One region of the Oleiphilus sp. HI0043 genome, then DNA from elsewhere that is predicted to be linked to it. Evidence: predicted binding sites of a transcription regulator. Region 1 holds the regulator's gene; the other holds the start of a gene.
The links. Region 1 encodes FliA, which starts transcription of late flagellar genes. Its sites were predicted from a motif close to CTAAAGTTNNNNNNNNNNCNGCCGATA; they were not measured.
Positions count from the first base shown of each region.

Region 2: A3729_RS16040 (DUF5610 domain-containing protein) is a predicted target of FliA. The motif match lies at 5,039-5,065, and genes of this name have one in related genera.

Region 1 is NZ_LWEY01001622.1:54,446-61,857, reverse strand. It holds gene flhA (flagellar biosynthesis protein FlhA) at 1-1,869, shown strand, start outside; gene flhF (flagellar biosynthesis protein FlhF) at 1,947-3,311, shown strand; gene A3729_RS24675 (MinD/ParA family protein) at 3,493-4,314, shown strand; gene A3729_RS24670 (RNA polymerase sigma factor FliA) at 4,344-5,054, shown strand; gene cheY (chemotaxis response regulator CheY) at 5,300-5,686, shown strand; gene A3729_RS24660 (protein phosphatase CheZ) at 5,700-6,482, shown strand; gene A3729_RS24655 (chemotaxis protein CheA) at 6,496-7,412, shown strand, end outside.
Region 2 is NZ_LWEY01001256.1:93,973-101,384, forward strand. It holds gene A3729_RS16025 (class I SAM-dependent methyltransferase) at 1-543, opposite strand, end outside; gene gloB (hydroxyacylglutathione hydrolase) at 656-1,426, shown strand; gene A3729_RS16035 (LysM peptidoglycan-binding domain-containing protein) at 1,626-3,602, shown strand; gene A3729_RS16040 (DUF5610 domain-containing protein) at 3,655-5,001, opposite strand; gene A3729_RS16045 (RDD family protein) at 5,143-5,625, shown strand; gene A3729_RS16050 (DUF6160 family protein) at 5,710-6,906, opposite strand; gene lptG (LPS export ABC transporter permease LptG) at 7,185-7,412, opposite strand, start outside.

The DNA of each region.
Region 1 (7,412 bases):
GGTAAGGTGATTGAGGCCTTCGGTGAGGTTGTCATTGGAGGCAATTACGCTGTCGGTTTGGTTGTCTTTGCTATTTTGATGATTATTAACTTTGTTGTTGTAACAAAGGGTGCTGGCAGGGTCTCGGAGGTTAGTGCGCGCTTTACGCTCGATGCGATGCCGGGTAAACAGATGGCGATTGATGCTGATCTTAATGCTGGCATTATCGAACAGGAAGAAGCCAAGTCACGTCGTGAAGAAATTGCAACGGAGGCTGACTTTTATGGTTCTATGGATGGTGCCAGTAAGTTTGTTCGTGGTGATGCCATTGCGGGTTTGTTGATTTTAGCGATCAATATCATAGGCGGTCTCTCTATTGGCATGGTGCAGCATGATCTAGAATTCTCTGATGCAATGGAAAAGTATTCGCTACTGACTATTGGTGATGGCTTGGTTGCACAGATTCCTTCGCTACTACTTTCTACCGCCGCAGCAATTATGGTGACACGTGTTAGTAGTATGCAGGACATGTCGTCACAAGTTCTTGATCAGATGTTTCTATCCCCAAAGGCTTTATATGTGGCCTCAGGCATTCTTATCGCAATGGGTCTGGTACCGGGCATGCCTCATTTGGCATTCTTGGGTTTGGGTGGCGGTTTAGCATTTTTTGCTTGGTATGGTCAAAACAAGAGATCGAAAGGTGAAGAGGTTGAAGCAAGCGCTCCGGGTGCTCGCAGGTCAGGTGCTCAGCCTAATATGTCTGGCGGTGCTAATGTAACGCCTGATAATCAAGGTCAAATATCGGCTGATGGACAGCCTAAAGAAGAGTACAAAGAGCTTGGCTGGGATGATGTTTTGTCGGTCGATATTATAGGCCTGGAAGTTGGTTATCGCATAATTCCTCTTGTTGATAAAAATCAGGGGGGGGCATTGCTTGGTAGGATAAAAGGGGTGCGTAAAAAGCTGTCGCAAGAGTTAGGTTTCTTAATGCCTTCAGTTCATATTCGCGACAATCTTGACCTTATGCCAAATGTTTACCGAATCACCTTGATGGGCGTAACGATTGCTGAAGCAGAAATTCACCCAGAGAGAGAGCTAGCTATTAACCCGGGTCAGGTCTTTGGGAAAATTGACGGGGTTGAGGGTAGAGACCCTGCTTTTGGGCTTGATGCAATCTGGGTTGAGAGTTCTCAAAAGGATCATGCGCAAACGCTAGGTTATACCGTTGTCGATGCGAGTACTGTGGTGGCGACACACTTGAATCAAGTGCTTCAGAAGCATGCTAGTGAGTTATTGGGGCATGAGGAGGTACAGCAATGGTTGGATCAGTTGGCGAAGGTGTCACCTAAGCTATCAGAAGAGCTGGTTCCAAATACATTAACAGTCAGTCTGTTATTAAAAGTTCTTCAGAGTCTATTGATCGAGGACGTACCTATTAGAGATATGCGTTCGATCGCTGAAGCGCTGGTTAATGTAACTCCAAAGTCAGCTGATTCCACCCTGCTAACAGAAGCATGTCGACAGGGTATGAAAAGATTGATTGTCCAAAATATTTGTGGAAATGATGATGAAATCCCCGTTATTACCTTAGAGCCCGACTTGGAACAGTTATTGCTAAAGTCTGTGCAGCAGTCACAAAAAACTGGCGCGGGTGATGATATGGGAATGATACTTGAGCCCCGAATAGTTGAAACACTTCAGCGATCGCTCGGTGAAGCAGCTCAACGCCAGGAAATGCTCGGAAAGCCTGCAATCCTTTTGGTATCAGGGCCTTTGAGACCAGTGCTTGCTAAGTTTGTAAGGTTTGGGAGTGACCCGATTAATGTCCTTTCTTACCAGGAAGTGCCAAACAATAAACAAATAACAATCGTCGCGAACGTAGGTCAATAAATTGACGTCGTGTCGGTAGAACTCGCTCCAAGGTTCAATTGAAGTGATGAGTAGTAAACATAATCAGGTGATTCCTTATGGAAGTTAGACGCTTTTTTTCAGCGACCATGCAAGAAGTTTTAAAAATGGTTCGAGAAGAACTTGGCCCCGATGCGGTTATCTTATCCAACTCAAAAGTTGACGGTGGTGTCGAAATTGTTGCTGCGCTCGACTATGAGGAAGATGTCTCACCTGAAACCATCGAAAGTCAATTGATAGAGCGTGGCGAGCCTAGCCCTTCCCAACTTGCTCGTATGCATGCAGAAAAACACCTGAAACTGCAAAAAGAGCTAGATAGTGCGCGTAGAAAGATAGAAGAGGTTAAGGCTAAGCGTAAAGAGCGGCCTGATGCTCTTGCGCAAGAGAACGATTCAGAGGCAGTGTCTGAACCAGAGGCAAGCTCTTCGGCAATGGAGCGCAAGGCTGCGTCACATGATGCTAAACAAAATGGTACTCCGTGGGGCGAATTATCGGATATGCGTGCAGAGATATTAGAGATTAAAAAACTAATGTCCGGGCAGGCTTACAAGCAAGTGCAGAATGAAAAAGAACGTGAGCAATCGGCTACGCTCAGCAAAATCGAACGTAAACTCGAATCCCTTTGTATTGCCGGGGATCTTAAAAAACGGCTAATGGCAATGGTTGATTTAGGTATGGACTACAGTCAGGCATGGTCTCGTGTTTCACAGGGTGTTTCAGCTTTAATATCGGCTCCTGAAGATGACCTGATCGAGCAGGGTGGCGTCATTGCATTGGTTGGGCCTACAGGTAGTGGTAAGACCATGACAATAGGTAAAATGGCTGCTCAGTTTGTTATTCGACATGGTGCTGATGATATAGCCTTGGTGACAACTGACAGATACCGCATAGCTGCGCACGAGCAACTAAAGGTGTTTGGCAGAATACTCAATGTGCCTGTCCATGTTGTTGATGAGCGTCATAGTCTGGATACCATACTTGATGGCTTGCGTCACAAAAAACTTGTCTTGGTTGATACTGCTGGCCTAATGCATACCGACGCGTGCTGGTCTGAGCAGCTGCAGGAATTAAAGCTGTCGGGTCATGATATTCAGTCACACCTTGTTGTATCGTCTGTAGGGCAGTATCAGGTGATGTGTTCAAATTACCATCACTACAAAATGGTAGGCTTGTCAGGCGCCATTATTACTAAGGTTGATGAAGCTGTTAGCCTGGGTGAGGTGATGAGCTTTCTTATCGATACGCGTCTCAAAGCCAGTTATTTTACTGACGGTCAGCGAGTTCCTGAGGATATTCATGTGTTTAGGCAAAAAGAAATCCTCTCGAGAGCTGAATCTTTATTGAATAGTTCGGAGCGATGGGTAACAATCAGCGCCCAAGAGCATGAAGGTGGTTTAGATCAAATATTCTCTCATTCTGCGTAAACTTAATCATATCTGCTAAACTCTTATTAGCGTTGATTAAAATATAGAGCTGAATGTAGCAAGATTATGCAGCATACACTGAAAATACGGTCAATGTTTCAGTATCACGAAGATCTCAATATGGTTGAATAAACTGAAGTGCGAAAAATAATTAGATGTATAAAAGGGGATTTTCACCAGTATGGCGAATTCTAATCCGGTTCAGGTAATCGCGGTAACTGGCGGTAAAGGTGGTGTGGGCAAAAGTAATGTGTCTATTAACCTTTCGATTATGCTCGCTGAGATGGGGCGTCGTGTCGTACTTTTAGATGCCGATTTAGGTTTGGCTAATGTTGATGTTTTGTTAGGTATCACCTCTAAAAGCAATATAGCGGATGTGATAAGTGGCGAATGTTCTCTGCGTGACGTTTTGGTTGATGGGCCCAAAGGAATAAAAGTAGTACCAGCTTCATCTGGTACGCAAAAAATGGTTTCTTTGAATCCAATGGAACATGCCGGTTTAATTAATGCCTTTAGTGAAATTTCTGAAGATCTCGATGTCCTGATTATTGATACCGCAGCAGGTATATCCGATGGTGTTGTTTCGTTTCTTAGGGCTGCGCAAGAAGTTATTGTTGTCGTATGTGATGAGCCTACATCGATTACCGATTCATATGCGCTAATTAAATTGTTAAATCGCGATTACGATATGTACCGTTTTCGTGTACTGGCGAATATGGTTAAAACGCAGGAAGAGGGGCGCCACCTCTATTCCAAGCTTGCTCACGTTACTGAGAGATTTCTCGATGTTGCTCTGCAGTATGTTGGGTCAATCCCTTTCGATGAGTCGGTGAAAAAAGCAGTGCAGCGTCAACGGGCTGTTTCTGATGTGTATCCTCGTGCAAAAGCATCGTTGGCATATAAGACGCTTGCCCAAAAAGCGGATAGCTGGCCACTGCCTTCTTCTCCAAAAGGTCATTTGGAGTTCTTTGTTGAGCGCCTGGTTCAGGCTACCTCAAACTAGAACGTGTTTAGTTCCGGTGTCATAGGCTGATGTATACAGACGCTCAAGTAAAACGTGCCGATGATTTGATTCGGTCTCATGCGCCTTTAGTCAAAAAAATTGCGCATCATTTGATATCTCGTCTACCGTCTAGCGTTCAGGTCGATGATTTAATTCAGGCTGGTATGATCGGGTTATTAGAGGCTTCCAGGAAGTATGAAGCTTCTAAAGGTGCGTCCTTTGAAACTTATGCGGGCATTAGAATTCGTGGTTCGATGATGGATGAGGTGCGCCGGGGAGACTGGGTGCCAAGGTCTGTTCATCGGAATGCAAGAAAGATAAGTGAAGCGATCAAGGCTATTGAAGATAGAGAGGGTCGTGATGCGCAGGATGACGAGGTTGCCTCAGAGTTAGGTATGACGCTTGAGGAATACTTTGCTTGCTTGAAAGACAGCGCTAGTGGCAAGTTATTTAGCTTTGAAGAGCTAAGTGAGTCAGGTGACGTTTCTAGTGAAGAGTATTTGTCCGAGAATGACACGCCCGCGACGGATGTTCAGAATGATGCCTTTCGTCGAGCTTTGGCCAAAGAGATTGATGTTCTCCCTGAGCGTGAAAAAATGGTTTTGTCTTTATATTATGAAGAAGAGTTGAATCTTAAAGAAATTGGTTTGGTGCTCTCTGTTAGTGAGTCTCGAGTAAGTCAAATACATTCTCAAGCAGCGATGCGTTTGAAAGCTAGAATGAGTGATTGGCGTACCTGATTGCAGTTTGTCTTAGCCTGATCGAACTATTTGCTTAGACCTCTTTTCTCAAAGTTTGTCCCCCATGTAAGGGGAAAATAAAGCGAATAAAATTAATAAATTGGCTTGATTTTATATAGTTGTTAAGAAATGTGCCGATAAGTGAAACAAATATCAAAAAAAACTGGCTAGCCTAAGAACACCGACTAGACTTGTTTTTAGGTATTAAAATGTAATTTCGGGTATCGACATGAGTGGAGGTCGACTTGAATAAAGATATGAAAATTCTCGTAGTAGATGATTTTTCTACAATGAGACGAATTATTAAGAACCTATTGCGTGACCTAGGGTTTACTAATACTGATGAAGCTGACGATGGTAGTACTGCCTTACCAATGCTTCAAACAGGTAAGTATGACTTTCTGGTGACTGACTGGAATATGCCTGGGATGACTGGTATTGAGTTGCTTCAGCATGTTCGTTCTGACGATAACCTCAAAAGTCTTCCTGTGCTAATGGTAACGGCTGAGGCTAAACGAGATCAGATAGTTGCTGCCGCGCAAGCAGGTGTGAACGGTTATGTCGTTAAGCCATTTACCGCAGCTGTTTTAAAAGAGAAGATTGAGAAAATCTTCGAACGTATCGATTCCTAAGGCTGAGCGATTCATGACTGACGCAAAGCTAATAAATAGCGAACCTCTAAGCGGTTTTGAGCAGACTTTGAAGGCTCAGGCTAATGAGTTGAAGGAGCGAATTGACAAAGGAGACTTGTCGGGGGCGTTAGGTATTATTTCTGAGTTAAATGAGACTCGGGATAAAACTCTGTACCAAGAAGTCGGTCGCTTAACTCGGTCGCTACACGAGTCAATTCGGAACTTTCACATCGATGCTTCCAGTGAGACGGCTAAAGATGACCTGTCTACTATAGAGGATGCGTCCGACCGACTCGCGTATGTGGTTGATATGACCAATAAGGCTGCAAACAAGACCTTGGATCTTGTCGAAGAAACCATGCCTTATGCTTCAGGAATCAGCCAGGAAGCGAAAAAACTCAAGATGGATTGGTCTCGCTTACAGCGTAAGGAAATGAAACCTGATGAGTTTAGAACGCTGACAGCCACAATGGGAACTTTCCTTGGAAAGTTGTGTGAGGATTCAGATAAAGTAAATGATAATCTCACGCAAATACTGTTAGCGCAGTCTTTCCAAGACTTAACTGGTCAAGTGATTCAACGAGTCACCGGATTGGTTAAAGATGTTGAAGAGAATCTTGTTAATTTGGTCAGAATGGCCGGTAAGGTTGACCAGATTACAGGAACAGTCCACGAAGTAGAAAAACAAGAAACAGGCATTGAGGGTGAAGGTCCACAACTCCATGCAGAGCAACGCGAAGACGTTGTTTCTGGCCAGGATGATGTGGATGATTTGCTGTCCAGTCTAGGATTTTAAAGGGGCGTAGAAGATGGGGTTTGAAGCGGATGATGAGATACTTCAGGACTTTCTTGTAGAGTCTGGAGAGATACTCGAGCTTCTTTCAGAGCAACTGGTTGATCTAGAGCAAAATCCAGACGATAAAGATTTGCTAAACGCAATTTTTAGAGGGTTTCACACTGTAAAGGGTGGAGCAGGCTTTTTACAGTTGGATGCACTGGTCAAGTGTTGTCATATTGCAGAAAACGTGTTCGATATTCTGCGAAATGGTAAGCGAAGTCTTGATGCTGACTTAATGGATGTCGTTTTACGTGCGTTAGACTCTGTAAACGAAATGTTCAGTGAAGTCAGAGATGGCCAAGATCCAACCCCAGCTGACCCACAGCTTTTAAGTGAGTTAGAACGTTTTGCGAAACCTGCTGATGCTGCGCCTGCTGCTGAACCTGCAGCTGTTGAACCAACACCGGAGCCGGTTGCTGCAGAAGCCTCTGCTGAAGAGGCTGATATTACTGATGATGAGTTTGAACAGCTCTTGGATGCATTAGATGATGATGCGGGTAAAGGGAGTGCACCAGCGGCATCCGAACAAGAATCTGACGAAATTACCGATGACGAATTCGAAAACTTGTTAGATGAGCTACACGGTTCCGGTGCTCCTGTTGGTGTCAGCGAAAGTGCTGGTGCCTCAGCTTCACCAGACAGCTCCTCGGCGGATTTGTTTTTTGAAGAACCGGCTGCGGGTGGCGACACGAACAGCTCGCCAGAGTCGGGTGATATAAGCGAAGAAGAATTTGAAAAACTATTGGATGACTTGCATGGTGAAGGTCAGTTCAATAGCGAAGGTATTGCTGCAGGTGATGCCACGTCTGAAGCGTCAGCTACTCCTGCTGGCGGTGATGGAGAGTTGATTACCGATAATGAGTTCGAAAAGCTACTGGATGAACTTCA
Region 2 (7,412 bases), on a different contig from region 1:
CACCCTAAAATCGAGCAAATTCAACCAATCTTCGATTCGCTTACCACCAATAAAACAACTATTCCAGGGTGCTTGCTGCGACCTCCCTAACAACCTCCTCACTCCCCAAGTACTGAGAGGGTTAAACCCAACTATCACCATCGTACCAGAAGACTTGAGCACCCTGGCTGCCTCTCGCAGGGTTTGATGAGGCGCACTGGAAAAATCTAGTGCATGGTGCAAGATAACAACATCTTGGGTTTCGCTTTCTAATGCCAATTCCTCAGAAGAAGAAATAATAGAGTTTTCAGGTAAGTCCGGTTCCCACTCTGGCAACACATAAAATTTATGCCCCAAGCTACTTGGGTTACCTACTGGCACCCTATGCGAGACACCTATCTCAGCCTGGTGATAGCCAAACAAGCGATGTATTTTATTTGCTATATTACGCCGTTGGTCAGCTAATAAACTACGTCCTAAAGCACTCTGAAACCACTGTTCCAGTTGCTGTTGTTTAGAACTGTTAGCCTGTGCATTTTTATCCAAATCTTGTAACCCTGACATCGCAAAGCTCCCGCAGCGTGCTCGCAACAAAGCAGACTCTATCTAAAGTAGCTTTAATTTACCCAGTATTCATTCTAAGCTATGACAAATCAACCTAAGTGAGAGTTATCATATGATAAAAGTTCATGGCATACCTGCTTTTTCAGACAATTATATCTGGTGTATATATGATGACGCGAGCATGCAGGCTGTCGTTGTTGATCCTGGCTCATTTAGTGACACTCAAGATTATTTGAATTCACAAGGGCTAGACCTAGTAGCAATTCTTATCACTCACCACCACCCTGATCACACGGGAGGCTTGGCAAAACTTAAAGATCAATATGACTGTAAAAGCTTCGGCTCATCTCACTCAAAAGTTGAAGGTATCGATGAGCAACTGTCTGAAGGCGAAGCGATCAGCTTACTTGGCTTACAATTCAAAAGCCTCGACGTTCCGGGTCATACGCTTGATCATAATGCCTACTATTGCGAACAACTAGACGCATTGTTTTGTGGGGACACACTATTCTCAGGTGGTTGCGGTCGCTTATTCGAAGGCAGTGCTGAACAAATGTATAACTCGCTTGGAAAAATCCGCTTACTACCGAAGACGACACGCATCTTCTGTGCACACGAATATACATTAGCCAATCTAGATTTTGCACTGAGTCTAATGCCAGACAACCAGGCACTACAAAACTACTTAGTAGAAGCCACCGATTTGCGTAAGCGTGGCTTATCCACTATCCCCTCCACACTAAAAACAGAACTGGAGATAAACCCGTTTTTTAGAAGCAACGATCCAGCCTTAGCTTCGAATGTTAAACAACTATTCCCCAATACGAATAGCTGTGAGCCAGATATTTTTGCCGCAACAAGGCTCGCGAAAGATCAGTTCTGACCATAGTAACAACGGGTTAGCACTTACAGAGTTAAATTTGTTACTAATTATTTAGCTCCAAGCAGTTGACCCTAAAGCCCCTACTTCATAGACTGGGCGGGAAAACTTGCTTAACGCCTAACAAAATGTGTTCCTTTTCTCGCAGCAGTAAAATAGCCACCCAATCGATATGCGTCATTTTCCTCTTATAGTTCTACTTTTGCTTATTAACGCTTGCGCGAGCTTTGATTCGTCGCGCGGACAGCTTGCCCCCCCTAGCTCGGTGCCGTCAGTTTCCAGCAACACAACATCAAACAAAAGCGAACCTACCCCCGACATTGAGAGCAAGGAAAACACTCAAGTAAGCGAACAAATCTCAAATACTCAAGAAAGTGGCATTAAGCAAGCGTCAACTGCTAGTAAAGCAAAGCTCCAACCCTCCCCAGAGCACACCAGTACGACACCAGCTAGTAATTCCGACAACGAAGCACTAACAGCACCACCCTATTTAATCTCTCAAATATTTGACGAAACGGTGGAGCCAAAAGAAAAGTTTTTCGTTAGCGGCCTTTTGAGCAGCCCAGATGAAGATCTATTCAGTAGTTTTGCTCTGAATAATAAGCTTATCGACAGCGCATCTGCCGAACATAACAAACAGCAGAATCGTAACTACGAGCAATACGGTTTTATCACTCCAACTGATGAGCTGGAACAGAAAGTCAATCAGGAGCTTCAGCTTCTTCGTGATAGACCTAGCCATAACCCTGACCAAGGCGACCTGCTTGACGATATTCGAAAGCACTTTACACTCGACCTGACTCTTGACAACAAGCGCATTCAAAGCCAGTTACGCTGGTACGTAAACAACCCCAATTATCTAGACCGAACCTTTAAGCGCTCTTCACGCTATCTTCACCATGTGGTGCAAGAAGTTAAGAAACGTAAACTACCGATGGAACTAGCACTACTACCTTTTGTCGAGAGTGCCTACGATCCTTTCGCATACAGTCATGGCCGTGCTTCAGGCTTATGGCAGTTTATTCCAGGTACCGGGAAGATTTATGGTTTGCATCAAAACTGGTGGTACGATGGACGACGTGACGTATTAGCATCGACTCAAGGAGCTCTCGAATACCTGAGTTACTTAAGTAGACGATTTGACGGCAACTGGCTCCATGCTCTTGCATCTTACAACTCTGGTTCAGGCCGCGTTAGTAAGGCGATAAAGCGCAATAAAAAACTAGGAAAACCCCAAGACTTCTGGTCTTTGAAGCTTCCAAGAGAAACCCGCGCTTACGTCCCTAAACTGCTTGCTCTTGCCAAGATTGTAAAGTCGCCTGAAAAATACAACATTCAATTCCCGAAAATCGCTGATAAACCGTACTTTGAGACAGTTCAAACTGGCGGGCAGATCGATCTTGCCCAGGCAGCTACCCTGGCCGGCATCGATATAAAGGAAATATATAAACTCAACCCAGGATTCAATCAGTGGGCTAGCGCCCCCATGGGGCCTCATCGTTTATTGGTACCTATTGAGAGCGCCAAACAGTTTAAAGCCGCGCTGACTGAGCTACCTCCAGAAAAGAGGCTCAACTGGACTCGCTACAGTATAAAACGCGGTGACTCCTTAATTCGCATAGCAAAGAAATTCAACACAACTCCAGCCTTGATTAAGCAAGTCAATCAGCTGCGCTCTAACACGATCAGAGAGAAACAAAAATTACTTATCCCTGTTGCATCTGAAGGTAAAGCTTATTACAACTTAAGCCAGCATAATCGACTCAAGCGCAAGCAAGACAAAATATCCGGAAGCCAAGGCAGCAAGAAACTACGTTATAAAGTACGCTCTGGAGATACCATGTGGGATATTTCCAGAGCTCACAAAGTAGGCGTTCGCTCTCTAGCCAAGTGGAACGGCATGGCACCCACTGACCCGATTAAGCCAGGTCAGGAATTAATTATCTGGTCACTTAAGGATGTAGGTAAAGCAAGCATGCCGCTACCGTCTTTTAGAGATAAAAGGCAAATGATCAGAAAGATTGGCTATCGAGTAAGAAAAGGTGACTCGCTCGCTCGCATCGCAAGTAAGTTCAGCGTAACGATTAATGACCTAGTAAGCTGGAACAAGCTAAACAAGAAAAAATATCTACAGCCAGGACAGAAGCTAACCATCTACGTAGACATAACAGCTACTTAGGCCCCGTTACCGAGGCTAGAATTTATTTTAACCTAGGAAGCCACCTCTAAAATCATTCAGACAATAAGTACTCACTAAATTCGATAAAGTGGGAAACAGTTACCTTATCTACTGGAATCATAGACTTATCAGCGTCAGCGCTATTTTCACTTAATTCACTCATCATACCTTTCACTCTTTCAAGCGTTTCACGAATCAAGCTGACCATTGAGTCGCGCGGAGATTCAAACACTCCCATTGAATCATTCATCTGATTAAAGTGATTAACCATATCTACAATAGGTTGATACCGCTTTAGGTTTGATAAGTCATTCGTTCGACCTTCTTGTGAACTAGAAGGTGCACCATAAGTTCTTAACTCTTCCGCTACAGTCTTGGACAAGTCTAAGGAAAAGGATGCAATTTCGCTGGAATCAAACCCTACACTCATCGCTGATTCAAATGCATCCTGAAAGCGGTCTTGAAAAAATAATTCCGTTACATTACCTAGCTGCGACAATAGCTCGTTAATTGCCGTAAGCTCCGATTCATCCAGCTCCCCTTCGACACTATATTCAAACGACTTATCGCCGGACACAGCCACGCCTAGAGAGTTTCCCGAAGACTGGTAAATAGAGGCAAATGTATCACTCAAACGAATCGAGACTTTATCGCCATCCCTGGTCGTTAAGGAAAACTCGGTACTATCATGACTTGCATATTTGTACTTGGAAACAGCCTCGAAAGACTCTGGCTTAAGCTGTTGTTCATTGACTTTCTCTGGCGTAAAAAACTCGTAAACATTTAAAGCTTGCTGGGAGGTTTTAGCCTCAGTATCTACAGGAGTGTTAGTCGAAGCCGCAACTTCATTTCTAGCGCTCTGCTTGCTCCCTTCAGCTAAGCCATCTGCAGCACTCAGATGTTTTCCTTCAATATCATCTACCCCCTCATCAACCAAATGTCGAGACTGAGCTATTTCCTCCTCAAGCTTTTCATCCATCAAACCCAATGCGCTGATATCTTCTTTAGCGGATGAAAAGCCCGCCTCAATCCCTTTTCGAGCCTGACTTAATAAGTCACCAATTCTCGACTCATCCGCCCCGTTTCTGAGCTCGCTTTCAATTCGGCGTTCGACAAAACCGAGCACAGTATGAGCCACATCTGATGGAGAAGGCACTTTAAACTCAAACTGAGGTTTTTCGATAGTAATATTGAAACTAAAGTTTGTCTCTATCGAGCGGGAGAAAATTCTCCTTCCACTATCGGTACCGGCTTCTAAAAGCTGAGTTTCAACGCTTGTTTGCATACTTGCACTTAGCTTTGCAGAGCCAGTGCTTTCAGCTATCTTACTGGCATCTAGCGAGCGGTGCCGCGACAGCCCACCATCGTTTAGCTTGTCAATGTTATCTAATGCGTTCATACAAAACCCTCTAAAATCCGGTTGACCTCATAGCTATTATCGTCCGCAAAAAGATTTTCTTTAGGCATTCTTTTATAGAAAAGACATCTAAAGCAAGAATCTGTTATATTCCACGCAATTCACCAACTTAATGCGATTACTATGAATAAATTCCCCGAACCAAGCGACCAATACATGCCCGCCACACTCCTTCGGCGACTTCTTGCGTTTTTTTATGACAGTATCTTATGCATAGCTCTCACCATGACCATCACCATGATCTATATGGCGATTAGCCATAGCCTTATTGGTGCCGAAGAGTACAAGCAAATTAATGAGTCAGGCCAATCGCTTAAGGACCCACTACTATCCTCAACGCTTTTTATTTCCCTATTTCTGTTTTTTGGTTATTTCTGGACTAAAACCGGACAAACCCTTGGAATGCAGGTTTGGCATTTACGCATACAAAATGAGGACAACACATCAATCAGCTGGAACCAAGCCCTTGTCAGGTTCTTTGTCGCCGGAGTTTCCATTGCCGCATTCGGTCTTGGCTACCTTTGGGTATTCATCGATAAGAAAAATCGAACCTGGCAATGCATCGCATCTGAAAGCAAAGTTATACGAATTCCAAAGCGCAGCTAGACTCTAAATAAGTCAAACCAGCTTTCTCAGGTCAAAAAAAAGCTCTCGACATAATCGAGAGCTTTTTAGACAACAAACAAAAAATTAATCGTGAGCAGAGATAATCCAGTTTGTAGTCGACTCCATATCAGTAATAAACAACTGACCGATTGACTCACCAGTATCGCCGAATGAGATAGAGTGGATATCAATATCACCCTTGAAGCGCGTATTGATTGCAATACCATCCACAAAAGGATTACTACCAGCAAGCAGACCATCTATATTTAAAACAGCATCTTTAACTGCATAGATTTCACGAATAGAGTGCGCAAAACTAAATGATGAAGTGCCATCCAAACCTGTCAAATCGCCACGCTCATTGTGAATTTCCATGTCAGAAATCTGAACACCGGCAATATCAATATATACATCCAGATCTGTAATCTTAAAGTAACGACCCCAGTATATTTTGGAGTCAGCCTTACCCGTATTACCACCTAGAGGTCCAGATCCATCAAAGCCGTTACCATTGTTCTCAAGATGTAAGTCATCAGGACCTAAGTAACCCTGGATACCTAATTGACTAATCAAGGTAGTTGTACCAGCAGCACCTTGGTCGGGACCCTGACCATCAGTATCTAGACCAGCAGAACCTAGCTCATAACTTGAACTTGCCAAGCCAATTGCATCGATTTCAAGACGAAAGTCGACAGCATGCTCTAGGACTAGCTCTGCAGTATGAAAATCGTCTAATCCAAATCTACCGTCAGCTCTATACTGATCGATACCGCCTTCTGAAGCCCAGCCATCAGTAAAGTCAAAATGGATTACCAAATCACCATCACCATATGTGCGCTTATCGTCAATTACAGCGTTATCACGAGTTGAGTCAATACCGTTTGCAACACTAACAAACGTCGTATCAGTATTCCCATCATTTACATACATCTGAGCAATATCACGCATATTGGAAAAACCATATGCAAGCTCATTATCACCGTCGGTACCATCACCGGCGATGTCAATCTCAAGCCGTAAGTTGTCAAGCATCGTACCTGCAGAGCCCGTACCATTACCCAACGAGTTACCACCCATACGGATACCTTGAATCAACAAATAGCCTGCATCGTGATATGCGAACTCTCCGATCTCCCACTGACTTTCTACATCAAGAGTAAGACCTGCCTGACCCGTGACGTCTTGTAGACTATCTTCATCAAGCATTTGGACTTCGGCCATCACATTTGATGACAAAGCAGAAACTGCCGTCACCAAAGCCAACCTCTTCAAGCCTTTCATTATTGTATTCTCCTACTTTTTTTATTGTGCCGGCCTTCAGCTCTATTTTAGTCCAATCGGGATATATAGACTTTGTACCGTTAGGCGCCCCTTTCTTTCTTAAATACAGCCCGCATCCATGCATACACAAACCTGTGCCAAGGTCCTACAATCCACCCTTGACCCAAGGACTACTACATACGCATTTTATCCAGTCTAGTTGCTGCTTGAATAATACGCGAATTAACAACCTGGTTCAATCATGGAAAGTCTGTGTGAGACACTGCTCTCACTCCAGCTCAACGTGCCCTTCGCAAAAGGAATATCCCTGCTACCAAACATACCGAAATAGGAATAACAGTCGCATAGATTGGATTAAAACCAAACACAATTGCACTCGGCCCTAACAGGTCTTGTGCATACTTGAACAACAGTCCAACCACTACCCCTGAAAACACCCTAAACCCCATCGTGACAGACCTAAGAGGCCCAAATACGAACGATATTGCCACCAAGACCAATACTGC